DNA from 3 places in the Streptomyces sp. bgisy100 genome. Region 2 is predicted to be linked to each of the others. Evidence: riboswitches for the same ligand, from Rfam matches in the RefSeq annotation. Region 2 holds a riboswitch; each other region holds the start of a gene.

Region 1 (9,883 bases), on a different contig from region 2:
TCGGGTACGTCCTGCGCATGCAGCGGGATCTCTACCTGCCGCTGAAGGTCATCCGGGAGCAGCTCGACGCGCTGGCCAGGGGCGAGCGCGTCGAGCTCCCGGCCCCCTCCCGGCCCCGTGAGCTGCTCGACGGGGCGCTGGAGGACTCCGAGGCGGAGACGGTCGCCACCGCGGCCCGGATCGGCCGTGCGGAGCTCCTGGCGGCCGCCGAGGTGGACGAGGGGCGGCTCGCCGAGTGGGAGTCCTACGGCCTGATCGGGCCCGCCGAGGACGGCGCGTACGACATCGAGGCGGTCCAGGTCGCCAAGCTCGTCGCCGACCTGGGCCGCTTCGGGCTGGAACCGCGGCATCTGCGGGTCATGAAGGCCGCCGCCGACCGGGAGGCGGACCTGGTCGAACAGGTGGTGGCACCGCTGCGGCGGCACCGCAATCCGCAGACGAGGAACCACGCCGAGCAGACCGCGCGGGAGCTGGCGACCCTGTCGGTGCGGCTCCACGCGGCGCTCGTCCAGGCCGCGCTGCGGACCCGTCTGCACTGATGAAGCCCTGCCCGACTACCCAAACCGGCCGGGCAGGTCCTAGGGTTACTGTGTGAACGAGCTCGACGTCGTGGGTGTCCGGGTGGAAATGCCCTCCAACCAACCGATCGTGCTCCTGCGTGAAGTGGGAGGCGATCGGTACCTCCCCATCTGGATCGGCCCCGGGGAGGCCACCGCCATTGCCTTTGCCCAGCAGGGCATGGCCCCGGCCAGGCCGCTGACGCACGACCTGTTCAAGGACGTGCTCGAGGCGGTCGGCCAGCAGCTGACCGAGGTCCGGATCACGGACCTGCGGGAAGGTGTCTTCTACGCCGAACTGGTCTTCGCCAGCGGTGTCGAGGTGAGTGCCAGGCCCTCCGACGCCATAGCGCTGGCGCTGCGCACCGGAACGCCGATCTACGGCAGCGACGGTGTGCTGGACGACGCGGGGATCGCGATCCCGGACGAGCAGGAGGACGAGGTGGAGAAGTTCCGCGAATTCCTCGATCAGATCTCGCCCGAGGACTTCGGATCCAGCAGCCAGTAGCAGCCGCACGCCGGCGCTTCCGGGCCATCCGGTCAGCCTTTCCCCGAAGAGGGCACGGAAAACCACTCTCAGGGTGATTATCACTCGGCGTGCCGAGTGTGGCGATCGTTGACGCACCCGGGGTCACTGCCTACCGTCGAGAAGGCAGGTCAAGGACGGAGGTCGGCGTGAGAAGCACCGGCGACGGTACAGCGGCGGGCGGCCCTTTTCCGCTCCACGGAAGTGCGGTCGACCCCGCCACCGGGCACACCGCCGCGGCAGCCGCCGTGTCGAGTGAGCCGTCCGACGAGGTCGGTTATCGCGGCCCGACCGCCTGCGCGGCGGCCGGTATCACCTACCGCCAGCTGGACTACTGGGCGCGCACCGGGCTGGTCGAGCCGAGCGTGCGGCCCGCGTACGGCTCCGGCACCCAGCGGCTGTACAGCTTCCGGGACGTCGTCGTCCTGAAGATTGTGAAGCGCTTCCTGGACACCGGCGTCTCGCTGCAGAACATCCGCGCCGCCGTCCAGCACCTGCGGGCCCGCGAGCGGTCCGATCTCGCGCAGATGACGCTGATGAGCGATGGCGCGACGGTCTACGAATGCTCGTCCCCGGACGAGGTCGTGGACCTGCTCCAGGGCGGCCAGGGCATCTTCGGCATCGCCGTGGGGGTGGTGTGGCGGGACGTGGAGAGCGCCCTGTCCCAGCTCCACGGAGAGCGGATCGACACCGGCGAGACCCTGATCGGGCACAACCCCGCAGACGAGCTGGCCCGCCGCCGGAACCGCGCCGGCTGATCCCGCGGACGCGCCGCGCCGCCCGCCCGTGGGCCGTTGTCAGTGCCGTACGGCAGCATCAGGGGTGTGAGAGGCGCACCGACCATCCTCCATCTCGACATGGATGCCTTCTACGCCGCGGTGGAACAGGCGGCGAAGCCGAGCCTGCGCGGGAAGCCGGTGGTCGTCGGCGGGCTCGGGCCGCGGGGTGTGGTCGCCACCGCGTCGTACGAGGCGCGGGTCTTCGGGGTGCACTCGGCCATGGCGACGGCCCAGGCCCGGCGGCTCTGCCCGAACGCGGCCTATCTGACACCGCGCTTCTCGCTGTACCGCCAGGTCAGCGATGCCGTCATGGAGCTGCTGCACGGCCTCTCGCCCCTGGTGGAGCCCTTGAGCCTGGACGAGGCCTTCGTGGACCTGGAGGCGGAGGGGGCGGCGGACTCCGAGGCCTCGGCGCGGGCCGTGGGCGAGCGGCTGCGGGCCGACATCAGGGCCGCCACCGGGCTCAGTGGCTCGGTGGGTCTGGCGGGATCCAAGATGCTGGCCAAGATCGCCTCCGAGCAGGCCAAGCCGGACGGGCTGACGCTGATACCCCCCGGCACCGAACGCGAGCTGCTGGCACCGCTGACGGTGCGCACCCTGCCCGGCGTCGGCCCGGCCACCGCCGAGCACCTGCGCCGGGCCGGCATCCACACGGTCGGGGAGATCGTGGAAGCCGGTGAGGAGGAGATGGTGCGGCTGCTGGGGCGGGCGCACGGCAGCTCGCTCCACACGATGGCGAGCGGGCGGGACGACCGCCCCGTGATCGCGGAGCGGGACGCCAAGTCGGTGTCCGTCGAGGACACCTTCGACGTCGATCTCCACGACCGGGCGCAGGTCAGGGCCGAGGTGGTGCGCCTGGCGGAGCGCTGTGTGCAGCGCCTGCGCGCGGCCGGGCGGTCCGGCCGCACGGTCGTGCTCAAGGTGCGGCGGTACGACTTCTCCACGCTGACCCGGTCCGAGACCCAGCGCGGCCCCACCGACGACCCCACGGTCATCCGGGAGGCCGCCGCGCGGCTCCTGGAGCTCGTGGACACCACCGGGGGCGTGCGGCTGCTGGGCGTCGGGGTCACGGGGCTGGCCGACTTCACGCAGGAGGACCTGTTCGCCCAGGCCGCCACGGCAGAGGCCGCCGCGGCGCTGGAGGCGGCCGCGGCCGCCGCGGACGGGGAGCGGGCCGAGGAGCCGCCGACGGGGCCCGCTCCGGTGGCGCCCGAAGCGGGGGAGATCGCGGTGGAGCCGGCGCGCCGCTGGGTGCCGGGGCACGATGTGCGCCATGCGGAGCTGGGGCCAGGCTGGGTGCAGGGCAGCGGAGTGGGCCGGGTCACCGTGCGGTTCGAGCAGCCCTGGTCGGCGCCGGGCCGGGTGCGGACCTTCCCCGTCGACGACCCGGACCTGGAGCCGTCCGAGCCCCTGCCGCTGACACCCGGCGGCCCGGGGGAGGCCGCTGCCCCGGAGGGCCGGCCGGAGGCGACCGGTGCGGGCGGTCAGTCGTCGTTGCCCGCCAGCCGCCCGAAGTCCTGGTCGTCGGGGTCAGGCCCGTCCTCCGGGGACGTGGCGTCGAGCCCGTAGTGGTGGTAGAGCTGCAGCTCCTGCTCCGGCGAGAGATGGCGGCCCACGCCGAAGTCGGGTGCGCGCTTGATCAGCGCGCGGTGGTAGGGGACGCGCAGGGTGTCGTCGACGATCTCGCTGGGCTCCAGCGGGACGAAGGCGTCGCGCCCGAACAGGCCGGTGCGCACCGCGGCCCATTCCGGGAGGCCGGTCGCGTCGTCCAGATACACCTCGTCCACGGTGCCGATTTTCGCTCCGTCGAGGTCGAATGCCTTGCGGCCGATCAGGCTCCGCGGATCGATATCGGTCTGCACGGTCCCTCCCGCTGTTCGCAGATCCTCTACGAGAACTACGAAAGGGCACATTCCGCCCCTCGGCCACTCGAGCGACCGGCCCGGAGAGCCACTGGTACGCTGGCAAATGGCTGCAGACCCCGTGCGGGAGAGTCCTCCAGCAGCAATAGGAGGCGCCGAAGGAGCAAATCCTCCCCGGAATCTCTCAGGCACACGTACCGCACGGACGAGGTCACTCTGGAAAGCAGGGCGGGCATCGGCCGTGTATTGCGCCGGAACCCCTCCTCACCGACGGTGAAAACCGGACCGCCCCGGCGGACCGGTGAAGCTCTCAGGTCGAGATGACAGAGGGGGAGGCCGTCCGGGCACCCGTGCCGTGGTGCCCCTCGCAGGTCGCGTCGACCAGGAGGCCTCCGCAGATGACCGCCGATCGCATCCCACTCTCCCAGCTGGAACGTGGCACTCCCTTCGAGCAGCGCCACATCGGACCCGACAGCGGGGCGCAGGCGAAGATGCTCGCCCAGGTGGGCTACGGCTCCCTGGACGAGCTCACCGCCGCCGCCGTCCCCGACGTGATCAAGAACGCCGGGGAGCTGGCCCTGCCGGACGCCCGCACCGAGGCGGAGGTCCTCGCCGAGCTGCGCGGCCTCGCCGAGCGCAACGAGGTGCTGGCGCCGATGATCGGTCTCGGCTACCACGGCACCTTCACCCCGCCGGTGATCCTCCGCAACGTGATGGAGAACCCCGCCTGGTACACGGCGTACACGCCCTACCAGCCGGAGATCTCGCAGGGCCGCCTCGAGGCGCTGCTGAACTTCCAGACCGTCGTCGCGGACCTGACCGGGCTCCCCACCTCGGGCGCCTCGCTGCTCGACGAGGGCACGGCCGCCGCCGAGGCCATGGCGCTGTCCCGCCGGGTCGGCAAGGTGAAGAACGGCGTCTTCCTGATCGACGCCGACTGTCTGCCGCAGACCATCGCCGTCATCGAGACCCGCGCCGAGCCGACCGGTGTCGAGGTCGTCGTCGCCGACCTCTCCGAGGGCATCCCGGCGGACGTCGCCGAGCGCGGTGTCTTCGGTGTGCTGCTGCAGTACCCGGGTGCCTCCGGGCAGGTGCGCGACCTGCGCCCGGTCATCGAGCGGGCCCATGAGCTGGGCGCGATCGTCACGGTCGCCGCCGACCTCCTCGCCCTCACCCTGCTCACCTCGCCCGGCGAGCTGGGCGCGGACATCGCGGTGGGCAACAGCCAGCGGTTCGGCGTCCCCATGGGCTTCGGCGGCCCGCACGCCGGCTTCATGGCGGTGCGCGACACGTTCGCCCGCAGCCTCCCCGGCCGACTGGTCGGTGTCTCCGTGGACGCCGACGGCACCAAGGCGTACCGGCTGGCGCTGCAGACCCGTGAGCAGCACATCCGCCGGGAGAAGGCGACGAGCAACATCTGCACCGCGCAGGTCCTGCTCGCCGTCATGGCGGGGCTGTACGCCGTCTATCACGGTCCGGACGGGCTCGCGGGCATCGCCCGCCGCACCCACCGCTACGCCACGCTGCTCGCGGCGGGCCTGCGGGCCGGGGGCGTGGAGATCGTGCACGGCGCGTACTTCGACACCGTGACCGCCCGGGTGCCGGGCCGCGCCGCCGAGGTCGTGGCCGCCGCCCGCAAGGCCGGGGTCAACCTGCGGCAGGTCGACGCCGACCTCGTCGGCATCGCCTGCGACGAGACCACCCTCCGTGACCAGGTGGCGGCCGTCTGGGGCGCCTTCGGCGTCGAGGCGGACGTCGAGGCCCTGGACGCCACGGCGGAGGACACGCTCCCCGAGGCCCTGCTCCGCCGGGGCGAGTACCTCACCCACCCGGTGTTCCACCAGCACCGCTCCGAGACCGCGATGCTGCGCTACCTGCGCCGCCTCTCCGACCGGGACTACGCGCTGGACCGCGGGATGATCCCGCTCGGCTCCTGCACCATGAAGCTCAACGCGACCACGGAGATGGAGCCGGTCACCTGGCCGCAGTTCGGGGCGCTGCACCCGTTCGCGCCCCTCGAGCAGGCCGGGGGCTATCTGACCCTCATCCGTGAGCTCGAGGAGCGGCTCGCCGAGGTCACCGGCTACGACAAGGTCTCCCTTCAGCCCAACGCGGGCTCCCAGGGCGAGCTGGCCGGTCTGCTGGCCGTCCGGGCGTACCACCGGGCCAACGGCGACGATCAGCGCACCGTCTGCCTGATCCCCTCCTCGGCGCACGGCACCAATGCCGCCAGCGCCGTGATGGCCGGGATGAAGGTCGTGGTCGTCAAGACCCGCGAGGACGGCGACGTCGACGTCGAGGACCTGCACGCCAAGATCGAGAAGCACGGCGACGAGCTCGCGGTGCTGATGGTGACCTACCCGTCGACGCACGGCGTGTTCGAGGAGCACATCACCGACATCTGCGCGGCCGTGCACGACGCGGGCGGCCAGGTCTACGTGGACGGCGCCAACCTCAACGCGCTGGTGGGCCTCGCCAAGCCGGGCCGGTTCGGCTCTGACGTCTCGCACCTGAACCTGCACAAGACGTTCTGCATCCCGCACGGCGGCGGCGGTCCGGGCGTCGGCCCGGTCGGCGTGCGCGCGCATCTGGCGCCGTACCTGCCGAACCACCCGCTCCAGCCGGCCGCCGGGCCGGAGACCGGGGTCGGCCCGATCTCCGCCGCGCCGTGGGGCTCCGCCGGAATCCTGCCGATCTCCTGGGCGTACGTCCGGCTGATGGGCGCCGAGGGGCTGCGGCGGGCCACCCAGGTGGCCGTACTCGGTGCCAACTACATCGCCAAGCGGCTGGAGCCGCACTACCCGGTGCTCTACACCGGTCCGCACGGCCTGGTCGCCCACGAGTGCATCGTGGACCTGCGCCCGCTGACCAAGGCGACCGGGGTCACCGTCGACGATGTCGCCAAGCGGCTCATCGACTACGGCTTCCACGCCCCGACCATGTCGTTCCCGGTGGCCGGCACGCTGATGATCGAGCCCACGGAGAGCGAGGACCTCGTCGAGCTGGACCGCTTCTGCGAGGCGATGATCGCGATTCGAGCGGAGATCGAGCGGGTGGGCTCCGGCGAGTGGCCGGCGGACGACAACCCGCTGCGCAACGCGCCGCACCCGGCGTCCACGCTGGGCGGCGAGTGGGAGCGCCCGTACAGCCGGGAGACGGCGGTCTTCCCGGAGGGTGTCTCCGCGGCGGACAAGTACTGGCCGCCGGTGCGGCGGATCGACGGCGCCTTCGGCGACCGGAACCTGGTCTGCTCGTGCCCGCCGCTGGACGAGTACGACCAGTGAGGCGCTGACCCCCCCCGGGGACGGCGGCCCTGAGCAGGGGCCGTGCCTCGACGGGACTGTGCTTCGGGGCCGGTTCGGCGGTGAGCGCCGGGCCGGCCCCTTGGTGTCGCTGGAGCGGTGCCGCCGGAGCGGTGCCGCCGGAGTGGTGCGGGTGGAGCGGTGCCGGTGGTGTGCCGGGACCGGTGGGGGTCAGGCGGCCGTCGCGACTCGCCCCGTGCCGAGAGGCCGGCGGGGGCCGATGATCCGGCCGTCCGGCAGCAGCTCGCCCGTGTCCTCGAAGAGCAGGACGCCATTGCACAGCAGGCTCCAGCCCTGCTCCGGGTGGTACGCCACGGGATGGGCGGCCTCCCGGTCGGCGGAGTCGGCGGTCGGGCAGGGAGGCTGGTGCTGGCACATGGTCGGGATCTTTCGCTGAGATGGGGCGGGTGTCCTGCGGCTCGGAGCAGAGTTCATGGTGCCGTCCCCCGTATCGGATCGGTCGGTCCCAGTGTTGCCCCACGCGTGGAATTCCGCAGGGATTTCCCGGGAGCTGTCGTCACTGCTTGATGACGCGTCACTCGTGCGGACGGTTCACCGCAACGGGACCGTCACTTCGGGTGGTTGAGGAATGGCCGGAGTGGGCCATGGCCCGGCCCCGGGCAGGGGAGCGCCCCGCGGCCCCCGGGCCGCGGGGCGCACACATGCCGTGCGTCCCGGAGAGGTCAGGCCGGCGTACCCATGCCCATCAACGGGGTCGGAGCGACCCGGAGGGTGAGCACCGGCAGCAGATCGGCGACCCGGTGTGCGCGATGTGCCGCGATGCCCGGAGGGGCCGGCGCGAGCGGCACCAGAAGATCACTCGGCGCGGGACGGCCCTTGGCGGCGTCCGCGCCGGCGTCCCCGTGCAGCCACAGCGTGAGCATGTAGAGCTCCGGCACGGAGAGCAGGCGCGGCTGGTACGGCGCGGTCAGCGCCTCCGCCTGCCGCAGTGCCAGTTCCGTGGAGGCCACGTACGGGCCCTCGAAGAAGTGGGAGAACGCCCAGCCGTCCGGGGTGAGCATGGTCTCGGCCGCCGCCACGGCGCGGTCGCCGCTGCGGATCAGGAAGCGCCACCCGGCGAGCCGGGTGCGCGGAGTGCCGCCCCGTGAGGTGACGCGGTCCAGGACGTGGACGGGCAGCGGAAGATCGGGGGTCAGCGGGCCGGTGACGGTCCGCAGGGCCGGGGTGCGCGGGTCGCGGACCGCGGTGGGGGAACCGAGGGCCGTGAGCGCGCTGCGCAGGGCGGGCTGGGGTGCCGGGGGGACATGCAGCGGCATGGTGGGTCGCCTCTCACTTCGGAGACACGTGGAGCGGGGCTGTGCGGACGGCGGTGTCAGCAGCGGGGTCAGAGGGGGCCGGGAATCCGTTTGTCCGGCGGCGCACACTCTCTGCCTCGTTCGCGAAGTTTATACGACAGGTGTTCACGCAGTGTTTCGCCTAGCCGACCCGGGCATTGCGGGCAAGTCCGTATTCGGTCTTTACTGCGAGTGGGTTGTTCCCATTCTGTCCGCATGGCCCGGCCCGCGGCCTTGCGTTATGTCCCGGGAACGGTAGGCCGATTTCCGTCGGCGTTTCCCACGTGCGCAATGCATCCGGACCGGGACACCACGTTATGCCCATGGAATGTGCCGCATGGTGTGTACGGAGGAGCTTACTGGGCATGCGGTGTCCGCCGGGCGTTATCGATCACATTGCCTGGGCATCATCGACCGTGACACCGGCGGCCGGCGCCGTCGGCGACCCACTCGAGGAGGGACCCTTCGATGGGGGAGAAGGTCGAGGCAGGCGGGTTCGACCTGTCCGATCGGCAGCACTACCGCCGCAAGCTGCAGCGGTGCCTCCAAGCGCTGGACAGGCTGCTGGAGGAGAGGCGGTTCGACCGCCCGAAGAATTTGATGGGCCTGGAGATCGAGCTGAATCTCGCCGGGGCCGACGGGATGCCGCGCATGATGAATGCGGAAGTCCTGGAACGGATCTCCAGCGGGGATTTCCAGACCGAGCTGGGTCAGTTCAACCTGGAAGTGAACATCGTGCCGCACCGGCTGTCCGGGCGGGTTCTGGACCAGCTCGCGGAAGAGCTGCGGACCGGGCTCGGGTATGCCGACCGCAAGGCCCGGGAAGTCTCCGCGGAGATCGTGATGATCGGCATCCTGCCCACCCTGGGGCCGGACGATCTGGTGTCCGGGAACCTCTCCGAGGTCGACCGTTACATGTTGCTCAACGATCAGATTCTCGCCGCCCGCGGCGAGGAGATCGACCTCGACATCGAAGGGGTGGAGCGGCTGCGGTACAGCAGCCGGTCCATCGCCCCCGAGGCGGCCTGCACCTCGGTGCAGCTTCATCTCCAGGTGACCCCCAACCGGTTCGCCGCCGTCTGGAACGCCGCGCAGGCGGTGGCCGCGGTGCAGATCGCCATGGGCGCCAACTCCCCGTTCCTCTTCGGCCATGAGCTCTGGCGGGAGTCCCGGCCGCCGCTCTTCCAGCAGGCCACGGACACCCGCCCGCCGGAGCTCCGGGCGCAGGGGGTCCGCCCCCGCACCTGGTTCGGCGAGCGCTGGATCGACTCCGTGCAGGATCTCTTCGAGGAGAACGTGCGCTACTTCCCCTCGCTCCTGCCGATCTGCGGCGAGGACGACCCGCTGCGGGTGCTCGACGAGGGCGGCATTCCCAAGCTGCAGGAGCTCGTGCTGCACAACGGGACCGTCTACCGCTGGAACCGGCCCGTCTACGAGGTCGCCGACGGGGCCCCGCACCTCCGGGTGGAGAACCGGGTGCTGCCGGCCGGCCCGACCGTCACCGATGTCATCGCCAACACCGCCTTCTACTACGGCCTCGTCCGCGCCCTCGCCGAGGAGCC
Region 2 (4,072 bases):
CGACGCGGTTCACCGTCATGGACAGGACCGGGCCGGACGCCGACACGCTCGCGGCAGTGGCGCAGGTGATCCGGGTGTGGTCGCCGGCCGGAGCGGCGGCGGGGGAACGGCAGCCATGGAGACGTCCTCGGGTCGAGCACGGGCAGGAGCCCGCGCGGCGAGTGAGCCTCCCCCTCTGTCATGGGCCTGAGAGCTTCACCGCGGGGATGTCCGCGGCTTGCACCGTGGGCGAGACGCGTGAGCGCCTGCTTTCCAGAGTCCGCCTCCGCCACGCGGTATCGAGGCCTGAGAGTTTCCGGGGAGGATTTGCTCCTTCGGCGCCATGTCATCGGATGACGTGGCTCTCCCGCGCAGAATCGTCAGCGGTGTATGTGGTTGTCGGGTCCTTCGGGAGGCAACGTACGGGCAGCGGAACACCGCCGTCAAGGGTCTGCTCGGTGCACATGCGCGGTAACGGATCGCCCCAGGATGCCCACCCTGAGCTGCGAAAACGCCGCTCCTCACGGGCGAGCACCGTACTACTCCGAAGTAATGTCCAGCCCTCGGCCGGACCCTTGACCGGCCGTCGGCGGGGACCTAACCTCACCGCACATCGCCGTTCACCCCGGAGCGGGAGAGCACCGGATCAGCCAGATCCGGTCGCCGAAGGAGCAACACCTCCCCGGAATCTCTCAGGCATCCCTACCGCTCGGGCAGGCAACTCTGGAAAGCAGGCGCCGACGCGCCTCGCCGACGGTGCAAGCCGCGCTCAGCGCGGCGAAGCTCTCAGGCTCATGACAGAGGGGGAGGCTCACTCGGCCGCACGGGCCCCTGTCCGTGCTCGATCTTCGAGGAGCCCCTGATGGCTCTCCCGCCGCCTCTCCCCTGACCACCCCATCCACCTGCCGGTCTCCGGGCTGATCTTCGGCCTTCTCCGTGGGCCGGTTCAGCCTCCGTGCGCCCGTTCGGCCTCTGCGGGCCCGGCCCGTTCAGCCTCCGTGGGCCCGTTCGGACCCTGTCGGCCCGGCCCGTTCAGCGCTCCGTGGGCCCGTACGGCCTCCGAGGTCCCGTTCAGCGCACCGACACCGTTCCGGTCGGCTGCCGCATGTCCGCGCGCAGCCCCACCGTGCCCGCTCGCCCCACCCCGTGGGCGCGTGGTCATGCTCCGAGACACCCCCTGCCCCGTGTTCGCACGGGGTGTGAGCTCCGCGAGGTTCGCCCCATGCCTGACAGCAGTGACACCGGCTCGACCACCGGACCGGCCCGGCCGGCGGCCGGACCGACGCCCTCGCCCGAGGGCGAACAGCACCTCTCCCGCCAACTGTCCAACCGGCACATCCAGCTCATCGCGATCGGCGGTGCGATCGGGACCGGCCTGTTCATGGGGTCGGGCAAGACGATCTCGCTGGCCGGTCCCTCAGTGATCTTCGTCTACATGATCATCGGCGTGATGCTCTTCTTCGTGATGCGGGCGATGGGCGAGCTGCTGCTCTCCAACCTGCGCTACAAGTCCTTCGCCGACTTCGCGGCCGACCTGCTGGGGCCGTGGGCCGGGTTCTTCACGGGCTGGACCTACTGGTTCTGCTGGATCGTCACCGGCATCGCCGACGTCATCGCCATCTCGGGGTATGTGTCCTACTGGTGGCACGACCTGGCGTTGTGGATACCGGCCCTGGCCGCCGTCATCCTGCTGATCGCCCTGAACCTGCCCACCGTGAAGGCGTTCGGCGAGACCGAGTTCTGGTTCGCGCTGATCAAGATCGTCGCGATCCTGGCGCTGATCGTCGTCGGGTTGGTCATGGTGTTCGGCCACTTCCAGGCGCCCGGCGGTGCCGCGGCGAGCTTCTCCAACCTCTGGAACGACGGCGGGTTCTTCCCCACCGGGCCCATGGGGTTCGTCGCGGGATTCCAGATCGCGACCTTCGCCTTCGTCGGCATCGAACTGGTCGGCACCACCGCGGCCGAGGCGGAGAACCCGGAACGCAACCTGCCCAAGGCGATCAACTCGATCCCGGTGCGCGTGATGCTGTTCTACGTCGTCGCGCTGATCGTGATCATCTCGGTCACGCCCTGGCGCGAGATCAGCGCGGACCGCAGCCCGTTCGTCGTGATGTTCACGCTGGCCGGGCTGGGGATCGCCGCGTCGGCCATCAACTTCGTCGTGCTGACCTCGGCCGCCTCGTCCGCGAACTCGGGCATCTACTCCACCTCACGCATGGTCTACGGGCTGGCCCGGGAGGGCGACGCCCCGGCGCGCTTCGGCCGGCTCACCTCCAGGAAGGTGCCGGCCAACGCCCTGTTCCTCTCCGGTGTGTTCCTGCTCGCCGGTGTGGTCATGGTCGCCACGGACGACTCGATCATCGAGGCGTTCACCCTGGTGACCACCGTGTCCGCCGTGCTGTTCATGTTCGTCTGGTCGGTCATCCTGATCAGCTACCTCGTGTACCGCAGGCGCCGTCCGCATCTGCACGAGGCGTCGAGGTTCAAGATGCCCGGCGGCACCGTCATGTGCTACGTCGTGCTCGCGTTCTTCGTGTTCCTCATCTGGGCGCTGACCCAGGAAGCCGACACGCTGCAGGCCCTTCTGGTGACGCCGGTCTGGTTCGCCGTCCTCGGCATCGCGTGGGCGGGGGTACGCCGCCGCCCGCACCATGCGGCCCGTGAGGCGGCCTTCCGCTCCGAACTCCACGGCGCGCGGGAGGACTGATACGGCCACCGGATCCCGCGACCGGCACCGATCGCGAGCGCCGCTCCCGGCAGAGGGGAACGGCACTTGCCTTCGGTGCCGGTCGAGGCGGACGGCGCTCGCTCTCCGCGTGGTTACTGCCATTGCACGGCCTGCGCCGTCGGCTCGGCGCAGATCCGCTGGAGTTCCCCGGCGGCCCCACCGCACGGACATGTCGTCGTCAGCAGCGGCAGCAGGACGGGCAGTGCCTCCTGAGCCGCCTCGCGCTGCGCCCGGCCCCGGTCGTCCCGGCGTCCGGGATGTCGGCGACATCGCCCTCGTCGCGCACCACGCCCGGGGTCGCCGGGCCCGCGTGCCGGGGCGCCGGAGGCCCGGCCCCGATGCGCACCGCACATCGCCCATCAGCACACTTGTGTCATAGACCGTCAACAACGCAACCGAACAGGCTGATTCCCCCCTCTGTCCTTGCGGACCGCCGACCCCTGTCCGCGGCCGGCACCAGCCGAGGAGGCATCTGCCATGCCCCAGACATCCATGCCCCGGACGTCCACTCCCTGGACATCCGCGCCCTGGACATCCGCGTCCGTGATCCGGCGCCTTCGTGGCCGGGCCCTGGCACTCGCCGCGGCTGGTACGGCCCTCGCCCTCGCTGCTCCGATCCCGGCGACGGCCTTGGCCGGCCGGGCCCGTCCCGCCGCGGCCGACCCGGTCTCCGTCCTGTCGTACACCGCCAAGGAGCGCAAGGACGCCCTCGCTTACTGGACGCCGGCCCGAATGAAGGCCGTCGGGAAGTCCGTGGACCTCGGCCCGACCGGGCCGAAGGCCAAACCGTGGCAGGGCACCGCGATGAAGACCGTCGGGCGGCTCTTCTTCGTCAACGCGAACGGCGCCGACACCTGGTGCACGGCCACGGCCGTCAAGAGCGCCAACCGATCCGCCGTGATGACCGCGGCACACTGCGTGCGCCGGGGCTCCTCACCCCACAACACCAACATTCTGATGGTGTTCGTCCCCGGCTACAGCAAGGGCAAGGCTCCCTACGGCGCGTTCGCGGTCCGTGGCGCCGCGACCCCGCGCACCTGGGAGAACGACTCCACCGACGACCTGTCCACGCTGGTCGTCGACCCCGACAAGGGCGGCCGGAAGCTCACCGATGTCGTGGGCGGCCAGGACATCGCCTTCAACCGCCCCGTCGGCGGCACCGTCTCCGCCTTCGGCTACTCCGCGACCCGTCCGCAGCTCGGCGAGCAGCTCCTGCACTGCGTCGGCACGCCGAAGGAGAAGGATGGCCTGCAGGCCATCCCCTGCGACATGAGCGGCGGTTCCAGCGGGGGCCCGTGGCTGGCCGACTTCAACGCCACCACCGGCAAGGGCGTCCTGGTATCGGTCAACAGTGCGCTGGACTCC
Region 3 (9,883 bases), on a different contig from region 2:
AGCGTGGACTGCTGGCGGTCGAGTTCGGCGTCGACGGCGGCGGCGACGTCCGGGTCGAGCTCGTGCAGGGACTGGTTGAGAAGCGACATCAGGATCCCAATCGGGCGACGGGTGGGCGGATCAGTTGCCGGTGAAGGCGGTGTACTCGTCGGCGGAGAGCAGGTCCGCCGGCTCGTCACCGACCCTCACCTTGAACAGCCAGCCGCCCTCGAAGGGGGCGGAGTTCACCAGCGCGGGGTCGTCCACGACGTCCTGGTTGATCTCGGTGACCTCGCCGGTGACCGGGGAGTACAGATCGCTGACCGACTTGGTCGACTCCAGCTCACCGCAGGACTCGCCCGCGGTGACGGTGTCGCCGGCCTCCGGGAGCTGGACGTAGACGACGTCACCGAGCGCGTCGGCGGCGTGCGAGGTGATGCCCACGGTCGACACACCGTCCTCGGCGACGGTGAGCCACTCGTGCTCCTTGCTGTAGCGCAGCTGCTGGGGGTTGCTCATGACCTGATTCTCCTGGATGAGGGGGCGTGCTGTGGTGCCGGGTCTTGACAGATGGGACGGCGGTGACGAGAGATTCCCGACAACCGGTCGGCGGTGGGTGACCGGCCGGTGACGGTGCCCGTCGGGAGCGCGGACAGGCCGCGACGTCGGCGCGCCGCCGGCGCAGACGTCAGCGCTGCCGCTTGTAGAACGGCAGGGCGACGACCTCGTACGGCTCGTGGCTGCCGCGGATGTCCACCGCGACCCCCTCGGTGCCGGGCGCGGCGTACTCGGCGTCCACATAGGCGATGGCGACGGGCTTGCCCAGGGTGGGCGAGGGGGCGCCCGAGGTGACCTCGCCGATCACGGTGCCGGAGCCGGCGGCCACCACCGGGTACCCGGCGCGCGGCACCCGGCGGCCCTCGGCGATCAGGCCGACCAGCTTGCGCGGCGGGGCCTCCTCGGCCCGCTTCGCCGCGGCCTCAAGGGCCTCACGGCCCACGAAGCGGCCGTCGTTGGTGGTCTTCTCGAACTTCACGACCCGGCCCAGCCCCGCGTCGAACGGGGTGGTGTCCGTGGTCAGCTCGTGCCCGTACAGCGGCATGCCCGCCTCCAGGCGCAGGGTGTCCCGGCAGGACAGGCCGCACGGCACCAGGCCCGCGTCCTTGCCCGCCTCCGTCAGCGCCTGCCACAGCGCCTCGGCGTCACCGGGCGCCACGAACAGCTCGAAGCCGTCCTCGCCGGTGTAGCCGGTCCGGGCGATCAGCGCGGACACGCCGGCCACGGTGCCGGGCAGACCGGCGTAGTACTTCAGCCCGTCCAGGTCGGCGTCGGTCAGCGACTTCAGGATGCCGGGGGACTCCGGGCCCTGGACGGCCAGCAGGGCGTACGCCTCCCGGTCGTCCCGCACCGCGGCCCCCTCGAAGCCGGCCGCGCGCTCGGTCAGCGCGTCCAGTACGACCTGCGCGTTCGAGGCGTTGGCGACGACCATGAACTCCTCGTCGGCCAGCCGGTAGACGATCAGGTCGTCGAGGATGCCGCCCCGGTCGTCGCAGATCATGGTGTAGCGGGCGCGGCCGGGAGCGAGCGCGGAGAGATTGCCGACCAGGGAGTAGTCCAGCAGCGCCCCGGCCTCCGGGCCGGTCAGGGTGATCTCACCCATGTGGGAGAGGTCGAAGAGTCCGGCGCGGGTCCGCACCGCCAGGTGCTCGTCGCGCTCACTGCCGTAGCGCAGCGGCATGTCCCAGCCGGCGAAGTCGGTCATGGTGGCGCCGAGCCCGCGGTGCAGCGCATCGAGGGCGGTACGGCGTGATGCATCGGTCATGTTCAGGCTCCCAAGCAAGGGTGGCGAGGCTCTGTCGACAACAACACAGCCTCCCCATCTGTCATCGGAACCTGAGAGGTTCGCCACGACCCGGCAGGCGGGTCACAGCTTGCACCTTGGGTGGGACCGCTCCACGGCGGCCCGCTTTTCAGATGTGCCTCGCCTGCGCGGTACGGGGCCTGAGAGATTCAAGGGAGGACTTGCTCCTTCGGCGCTCCGGCGCCCGGCACACTGCCGGTCCGGAGACTCTCCCGCGCGGGTTACAAGCGGCCGGTATGGAGTTTGCGCGCACATCATTGCACGCCTGTGACACTTTCGGACCCTGCGGGCGGGGGATAAGGCGGTTGTATGGCATTACCTTTTCTTGAAACTCTGCGGCAGCCGCAGTGACCGGACCTGGGAGGACGATCACGGTGCAGAGCCACGGAACGTTTGCGACAGCCTCGGGGGTCGGGCTCGGCGCGGTGCCCCACCAGACGGGCCCGGCCGCCCCGGCCGCCCCGGGCGTCGTCCGCCCCGGCCGCCTGGCCGGCACCACGGAGCTGCGCGGGCGCCCGGCCGCCGCGCTGCGCTACCCCGCCGGGGACGTGCTCGTCGTCTCCGGCCTGCCCGGCAGCGGCAAGAGCACCCTGATCCGGCGGGCGGCCGGCGCCCCGGAGCACGCAGGGGCCCGGGTCCACCGGGTGGACTCGCAGGACACCCGGGACCGCTGGGAGCGCAGGATGCCCGCGCTGCTCCCGTACGCCGTCTACCGCCCCCTCGTCCGCCTGGCGCACTACGCCGGGCTGCGCCGCGCGCTGCGCTCCGGCGACAGCGTCGTGGTGCACGACTGCGGCAGCCTCGCCTGGGTGCGCCGCTGGCTGGCCCGCGACGCGCGCCGGCGCGGCCGCTCCCTGCACCTGGCGCTGCTCGACGTGGAGCCGCGGGTCGCCCTGGAGGGGCAGGCCTCGCGCGGGCGCGGGGTCTCCGGGTACGCCTTCGCCCGGCACCGGCGCGCCGTGGGGCGGCTGGTGCGGGAGCTGGAGGCCGGGCGGCTGCCGGACGGCTGCGCCTCGGCCGTCCTGCTGGACCGCCGGGCCGCGACCACGCTCTCCGGCATCGGGTTCGACTGACCGGCGCCGACGCTTCCGCAGCGGTCCCGGACGGTTCCGGAGCGGTCCCGGACGCTTCCGGAGCGCCCCCGTCCGGAGGATCCGGCCGCCCGCGGCGGGCGGGACGGCGCCAAATGGCGGAAAGGTCCGGCGCGTCCTGGAGGGTCCCGACAGAAATCCGGTCACCCCAGGGGAGCTCCCGGGGCCCGCAACCGCTAGGGTTCCTGTGCAGTTCGGACGAGACGTGGTGGGGCCCGATGAGCATGACGGAGCAGCACAGCTATACCTCGCTTCCCGACGGGGCGACCCCGGGCGGCGGATTCCCCGGCAATGCACTCGAAGAGGCGCTCGCCGCCTCCGTGGGCGTGGCCGGCGCCGGGCCCCGGCTGGTCGAGGCGCTCGGCCGCAGCCATGTCTGGGTGCCGCTGCCCAACGGCGGCAGCCGGGAGAGCCGGGACCTGGACCTGCCCACCGTCGAGATCGACGGCGCCGCGTACGTCCCGGTGTTCAGCTCCGAGCAGCAGTTCCTCCAGGTCGTCGGCTCGCACGTCTCGTTCACCGTCGCGCCGGCCCGGGAGTTCGCCCGCGGCCTCCCGCCGCAGCTCGGCATCGCCGTCAACCCGGGCGGGGCCGTCGGGGTTCCGCTGCCGCCCGCCGCCGTCGCCGAGCTCTGCCGCACCGGCCGGACCGAGCTCGACGGGCCCGCCTCGGGCGGCCGGGTGCGGCTCTTCGAGCCCGACTGGCAGGACGAACCCGTCGACTTCCTCGCCGCCGCCGCGGGCGAGTTCGCCGTCACCGGGCTGGTCCGCACCGCCCGCCGCGCCCTCGCCAGCGTCGAGGGCGACGCGCCCGCGCTGTTCGTCGGCGTCGAACTCGTCCGCTGCGAACCGGAGGACCGGACCGTGGTGATGGAGGCCCTGGGGCGTGCGCTGGGCGCGGTTCCGGTGCCCTGGCCGGTGCAATTGGTACTCCTGGACGTCGCGAACGACCCCGTGGGGCACTGGATGCTGGAGCGCGTGCGCCCCTTCCACACCGCGGAGCGCTGAACGCGACCCGGGTGTACCCCCGGTGGTGCACCGGGACGGGCCACCGTCGGCCCGTAAGCTGGTTGGATGACCGGGCGGGAGCGGGACTGCCCCGCACAGTGCCGACAGGCCGGAAGAAGGGGCGGAGTCAGGTGAGCGCGGGAGCCAGCGCAGCGGCGGCCGGAGCCGTCGAGCAGATGCTGCGGCAGGTGACGCCCGGGCGGTACGACGCCTATGAGGCCCTGCTGCGCGCCCTTGCCGAGGAGCAGGTCTGGATGCTGCTCTGGCACGGCCGGCCCGGATCACCGGACGCCCAGTACGGGAACATGGAGGTCGGCGGGCTGGGTTACGCCCCCTGCGTCACCTCCGCCCAGGAGCTGGCGGCCAGCGGCTGGAACCGTGCCCACGAGGTCGTCACCGGCTGGGAGATCGCGTCGGCCCTCTACCCCGAGCGCTGGGGCCTGTGGCTCAACCCGCACGCCCCGGGCGGCGGCGTCGGCATTCCCTGGGCGGATCTCCGCCGGATCGCCGGCGGACTGGACCGGCTGCCCGCCGGGCCGCTGCGGCTGTCCGAACCGACCATCGAGATCCCGCAGTTCTACGCGCTGCTCACGCAGAACGCGCACCGCACCCCCGCCGTCCGGGCGCTGCGCCGCGCCTGGGTGCAGCCCGCGCTCGGCGCGCCGTACCTGGCGATCGGCCTGGAGCTGTACGACACGGGCCCGCAGGCGGTGGACTCCGTGCGGGTGATGATGCAGCAGTCGATCGGGGCCGTCCCGGACGGGCTGCCGGTGTCGACGGTCGCGATGTCCGACGAGTACGACCCGGTGGCGATGTGGCTGCGGGCGAACGCCCGGCCGTTCTTCGACCGGGACGCCTACGGCGCCGCGGCGGCGCCGCCCACCGGGCCCGCCCCCGGCTACGGTTACCCGCCCGCGCCCGCCGGCGGTGCCCCGGAGGCACAGGGCTGGCAGGGGCCGGCACCCCGGGCGTACTGACCGCACCGGGCGGGCGGACCCGGACCCGGATCCGCCCGATCCGATCCGCGCCGGCGCGGGCGCGTCCGCCTGGTCCGCGCCTGCCCGATCCGCGCCTGCCCGGCCTGCCGTTGCCCGGTCGGCGTCCGCCTGAGCTCTGTCCGCCTGACCTGCGTCCACTCGGCCCGTGCCGCCTGACCGCTGTCCGCCCGGCCCGTGCCCGCCGGTACCGGCGCACTGATCGCTGCCCGTCGGTACCCGGCGGAACCGACCTCCGTCCGCCGTCCGAACCCCCCCCGCCGTCCGAACCGTCCGCCGGTGCCGGCTGCGCCGCCGTCCCGGAGTTCCCCGTCCCGGAGTTCCCGAGCCGGAGTTCCCGAGCCGGAGTTCCCGAGCCGGAGTTCGCCGAACCGGGAGCTCCCCGTCCCGGAGCTCCCCGAACCGGCGGCAGGGCTCCGCGACCTGGCGCATTCTGTACGGTCCGGCACGCATAACAGCCCCTCCACACCTCCCCGGAATCCCCCGGACGGCATCGTTCCGCCCGCCCGCCGGCTGCTCCGGGGATGGCATGACGTGCAGCAACTTCGCGTCATATCAAGGGATATGGCCAGGTTTTGGTTCCGCTCTTGCTGTTCTGTTGTTCGGATAACGGAGGACGCCTGGTCACATCACAGTTGCGCATCCATTGCCGGGGAAGTCTGGCGGGGCCTCAGACCGCGATGAAGACTCCCGGCAACGACGCGGCGTCGGCCCTCTGGGACCGCTCCGGAACGTTTTCGTACCACTCGTTCAGCTCGCACCACTGATGTGATCAAGCCGCTCCGGCGGCGGGCGTGGGCCGTTTCATGCGGCCGAGAGGGGTTCCCCAGACGATGACCGCACCACCGCACGACACGAGTGCCGTTGAGACCGCGGCCGTCGACGTCGCCGCCGATGTTCCGGTCGCGGCGATCCAGGGACGCTCCCCGTGGCGCATCGCCTGGATCCGGCTGAAACGGGACAAGCTGGCGCTGGCCGGCGGCGTCGTCGTGCTCCTCCTGATCCTGGTCGCGGTGTTCGCGCCGCTCATCGTCGGTCTGCTGGGCCATCCGCCGGACGAGTTCCACGAGGAGAAGATCGACCCGCTGTTCGGCACCCCGTACGGCTCCTGGGGCGGCATCAGCGGCGACTTCCTCTTCGGCGTCGAGCCGGTGAACGGCCGGGACGTGTTCTCCCGGGTGGTCTACGGAGCGCGGATCTCGCTCCTCGTCGCCTTCCTGGCCGCGATGGTCGCGGTCGCCCTCGGCACCGTCTTCGGCGTGGTCGCCGGCTACTTCGGCGGCTGGGTCGACGCGGTGATCAGCCGGGTCATGGACGTGCTGCTCGCCTTCCCGCAGCTCCTCTTCATCATCGCGCTGGTCTCGGTGCTGCCCAACGAGATCCTCGGCGTCTCCGGCAGCGGCGTGCGCATCGGCGCGCTGGTCGTGGTGATCGGCTTCTTCGGCTGGCCGTACGTCGGGCGCATCGTCCGCGGCCAGACCCTCTCGCTGCGGGAGCGGGAGTACGTCGAGGCCGCTCGGAGCCTGGGCGCCGGGCAGATCTACATCCTCTTCCGGGAGCTGCTCCCCAACCTGGTGGCCCCGATCACCGTCTACACGACGCTGATGATCCCCACCAACGTGCTCACCGAGGCCGCGCTCAGCTTCCTCGGTGCGGGCGTCAAGCCGCCCACCTCCTCGTGGGGGCAGATGCTCGACAAGGCGGTGGACACCTATGAGTCGGACCCCACGTTCATGGTGATCCCCGGTCTGGCGATCTTCATCACGGTGCTGGCGTTCAACCTCTTCGGCGACGGCGTGCGGGACGCGCTGGACCCGAAGGGCTCCCGTTGAGCCCACCGGCACCGACCGCAACGACCCAGCTCAGAACCGCCCCTGCCGATCCGTCGGGCGGCCATTCCACAACAGTCGTCGCCCGGTGGGCCGCGACCATCACGGAGGTTGCTAGATCGTGAGAACGAACCACGCTTCGAGACGCAGACTGGCCGCCGGCTCAGCCCTCGTCGTCGCCGCCCTGCTGGGCACCGCCGCATGCGGCGGCGGAGGAAAGGACGACGACGGGAAGGGAGGTGCCCCCGGGTTCAACGCCGCCGTCGGCAACATCGCCAACGCGTCGGCGAAGAAGGGGGGCACCCTCAAATTCATCGGCACCCAGGACGCCGACTCCTGGGACCCGCAGCGCGGCTACTACGGCTTCATGTGGGACTTCGCGCGGTTCTACACGCGTCAGCTCATCTCCTTCAAGACCGCGCCGGGCAAGGCCAGCACCGAGCTGGTGCCGGACATGGCCACCGACACCGGCAAGGTCTCCCCGGACGGCAAGACCTACACCTTCACCCTGCGCTCCGACGTGACCTGGGAGGACGGCAAGCCCGTCACCTCGCAGGACATCAAGTACGGCATCGAGCGCATCTGGGCGCAGGACAAGATCTCCGGCGGCCCGATCTACCTTCAGCAGGTCCTCGACCCGAAGAAGGAGTACGCGGGCCCGTACAAGGACAAGAGCAAGGACAAGCTGGGCCTGAAGTCCATCGAGACCCCGGACGAGAAGACGATCGTCTTCAAGCTGCCGAAGGCCAACGGTGACTTCCTCCAGATGCTGGCGATGCCCTCGGCGACGCCGGTGCGGCAGGACAAGGACACCGTGGAGAAGTACGGCCTGAAGCCGTTCTCCAACGGTCCCTACAAGTTCGACTCCTACACCCCCAACAAGGGGATCGCGCTCTCCCGGAATGCCGAGTGGAAGAAGAGCTCGGACCCGATCCGCAAGGCGCTGCCGGACAAGATCACGGTCAAGCTCACCACCAACGCCGACGACATGGACAACCGGCTGATCGAGGGCGACTACGACCTCGACATCAACGCCACCGGTGTCGGCGCGGCCGGCCGCCAGAAGGCCCTGCGGCAGCACAAGGAGAACCTGGACAACCCGCAGACCGGCTTCATCCGGTACGCGGTGTTCCCGCAGACGGTCAAGCCGTTCGACAACGTCCACTGCCGCAAGGCGGTCATCTACGGCTCCGACCACAAGTCGCTGCAGAACGCCCGTGGCGGCCCGATGGCGGGCGGCGACATCGCCACCAACATGCTGCCGCCGGCGATCAAGGGTTCCGACCCGAAGTACGACCCCTACGGCGTGCTCAAGAACAAGGGCGCCGCGGACCTCGCGAAGGCCAAGGCCGAGCTCAAGGCCTGCGGTAAGCCGAACGGCTTCAAGACCACCATCGCGGTCCGCAACAACAAGCAGCAGGAGATCGACACCGCGCAGTCGATGCAGGCGTCGCTGAAGAAGATCGGCATCGAGGCCGACGTCGACCAGTACGACGGCGCCCAGACCTCCGGCATCATCGGCGCACCGAAGAACGTCGACAAGAAGAACTACGGCATCATCATCATGGGCTGGGGCGCCGACTTCCCGTCCGGCCAGGGCTTCTCCCAGCCGCTGGTGGACGGCCGGTTCATCCTCGACAGCGGCAACAACAACTTCTCGATGCTGAAGGACCCGTCGATCGAGAAGCTCTTCGACAAGGGCCTCGCCGAGACGGACCCCGACAAGGCGGCCGACTACTACCGGCAGATCAACGAGAAGGTCTCCGAGCACGCGGTGTACCTGCCGTTCACCTTCGAGAAGAACATCATCTGGCGCAGCTCGCGGCTGACCAACGTGTACACGGCCGACTCGTACAACGGCCGTTACGACTACGCCTCGCTCGGCGTCAAGTGATCACCCGTACGCTTCCCACGGCGCATCGCCGCTAGGCACGAAGGGCAGGTGATGGCCGCGCGCGGCGGCTCGGGGGACCTCTGCGGAGGTCTCCCGAGCCGCCTGCCGGGCCGACTGCAGTGCTCGCATACCTCATCAGGCGGCTGGCCGCCGTTGTCTTGATGCTGCTCGTGGTCACGCTGGTGACGTTCGGCATCTTCTTCATGATCCCGAAGCTGACGGGCAGCGACCCTGCCGCGATGTTCATCGGGAAGCAGGCGGACCCCGCGGCGATCGAGGGCGTCCGGCAGAAGCTCGGCCTGGGTGATCCGATCCTCGTCCAGTTCTGGGAGTTCGTCCGCGGCATCTTCCTCGGCCGCGACTACGTGGGCGGGGGCTCCTCCATCCACTGCTCGGCGCCCTGTTTCGGCTACTCGTTCCGCAATGAGCAGGCCATCTGGCCGGTCCTCCTCGACCGCCTGCCGGTCACCCTCTCGCTGGCCGCGGGCGCCTGTGTCCTGTGGCTGCTCGGCGGCGTGACCACCGGCATCGTCTCCGCGCTCAAGCGGGGTTCGCTGCTGGACCGTTCGGCCATGAGCATCGCCCTCGCCGGCGTCTCCCTGCCGATCTACTTCACCGGTCTGCTGTCCCTGGCGATCTTCAGCTACCAGCTCGGCTGGGTCGAGGGCGAGTACGTGGAGTTCGCCGAGAGCCCGGGCGGCTGGTTCGGCGGGCTCGTCCTCCCCTGGGTGACCCTCGCCTTCCTGTACGCGGCGATGTACGCCCGGCTCACCCGGGCCACCATGCTCGAGATCCTGGGCGAGGACTACATCCGTACCGCCCGCGCCAAGGGCCTGCGGGAGCCGGTCGTCATCGGCAAGCACGCGCTGCGCTCCACCATGACGCCGATCCTCACGATCCTCGGCATGGACCTGGGCGCGCTCGTCGGCGGCGCGATCCTGACGGAGACCACCTTCAACCTGCCCGGTCTCGGCCAGGCCGCGGTGAAGGCGATCGGCGACCGGGACCTGCCGCTGATCCTCGGCGTGACGCTCATCGCGGCGGCGGCCGTGGTCGTGGCCAACCTCGTCGTGGACCTCCTGTACTCCGTGATCGACCCCCGAGTGAGGCTCTCGTGACGGATCTGACCAAGTCCGGCGCCGTCGGCGAGCCGGTCGCCACCGCCTCTCCCGCCGCGGAGGCCTTCCTGGACGTGCGGGATCTGCGGATCCACTTCCCGACCGAGGA

Evidence for each region. A riboswitch is a leader RNA that binds a small molecule or an ion and turns the genes downstream of it on or off. The one in region 2 is predicted to bind glycine.
Region 1: it holds a riboswitch for glycine, as region 2 does, so the genes downstream of both, gcvP (aminomethyl-transferring glycine dehydrogenase) here and cycA (D-serine/D-alanine/glycine transporter) in region 2, are expected to answer to the same signal.
Region 3: it holds a riboswitch for glycine, as region 2 does, so the genes downstream of both, gcvT (glycine cleavage system aminomethyltransferase GcvT) here and cycA (D-serine/D-alanine/glycine transporter) in region 2, are expected to answer to the same signal.

Annotation. Positions count from the first base shown of each region.
Region 1 covers NZ_JBYITE010000030.1:79,910-89,792, reverse strand. Annotated here, with positions in the region: gene ftsR (transcriptional regulator FtsR) at 1-539, shown strand, start outside; gene AC3EQ1_RS20480 (bifunctional nuclease family protein) at 592-1,065, shown strand; gene AC3EQ1_RS20475 (MerR family transcriptional regulator) at 1,233-1,841, shown strand; gene AC3EQ1_RS20470 (DNA polymerase IV) at 1,908-3,431, shown strand; gene AC3EQ1_RS20465 (PRC-barrel domain-containing protein) at 3,347-3,724, opposite strand; glycine riboswitch at 3,839-3,934, shown strand; gene gcvP (aminomethyl-transferring glycine dehydrogenase) at 4,123-7,008, shown strand; gene AC3EQ1_RS20455 (DUF5999 family protein) at 7,198-7,404, opposite strand; gene AC3EQ1_RS20450 (hypothetical protein) at 7,710-8,303, opposite strand; gene AC3EQ1_RS20445 (glutamate-cysteine ligase family protein) at 8,790-9,883, shown strand, end outside.
Region 2 covers NZ_JBYITE010000070.1:21,994-26,065, forward strand. Annotated here, with positions in the region: glycine riboswitch at 174-258, opposite strand; glycine riboswitch at 264-359, opposite strand; glycine riboswitch at 601-697, shown strand; glycine riboswitch at 698-787, shown strand; gene cycA (D-serine/D-alanine/glycine transporter) at 1,202-2,686, shown strand; gene AC3EQ1_RS29445 (trypsin-like serine peptidase) at 3,185-4,072, shown strand, end outside.
Region 3 covers NZ_JBYITE010000025.1:69,930-79,812, forward strand. Annotated here, with positions in the region: gene glyA (serine hydroxymethyltransferase) at 1-89, opposite strand, end outside; gene gcvH (glycine cleavage system protein GcvH) at 121-498, opposite strand; gene gcvT (glycine cleavage system aminomethyltransferase GcvT) at 668-1,801, opposite strand; glycine riboswitch at 1,960-2,065, opposite strand; gene AC3EQ1_RS18255 (AAA family ATPase) at 2,209-2,913, shown strand; gene AC3EQ1_RS18260 (enhanced serine sensitivity protein SseB) at 3,156-3,938, shown strand; gene AC3EQ1_RS18265 (enhanced serine sensitivity protein SseB C-terminal domain-containing protein) at 4,115-4,915, shown strand; gene AC3EQ1_RS18270 (ABC transporter permease) at 5,767-6,765, shown strand; gene AC3EQ1_RS18275 (ABC transporter substrate-binding protein) at 6,884-8,656, shown strand; gene AC3EQ1_RS18280 (ABC transporter permease) at 8,776-9,774, shown strand; gene AC3EQ1_RS18285 (ABC transporter ATP-binding protein) at 9,771-9,883, shown strand, end outside.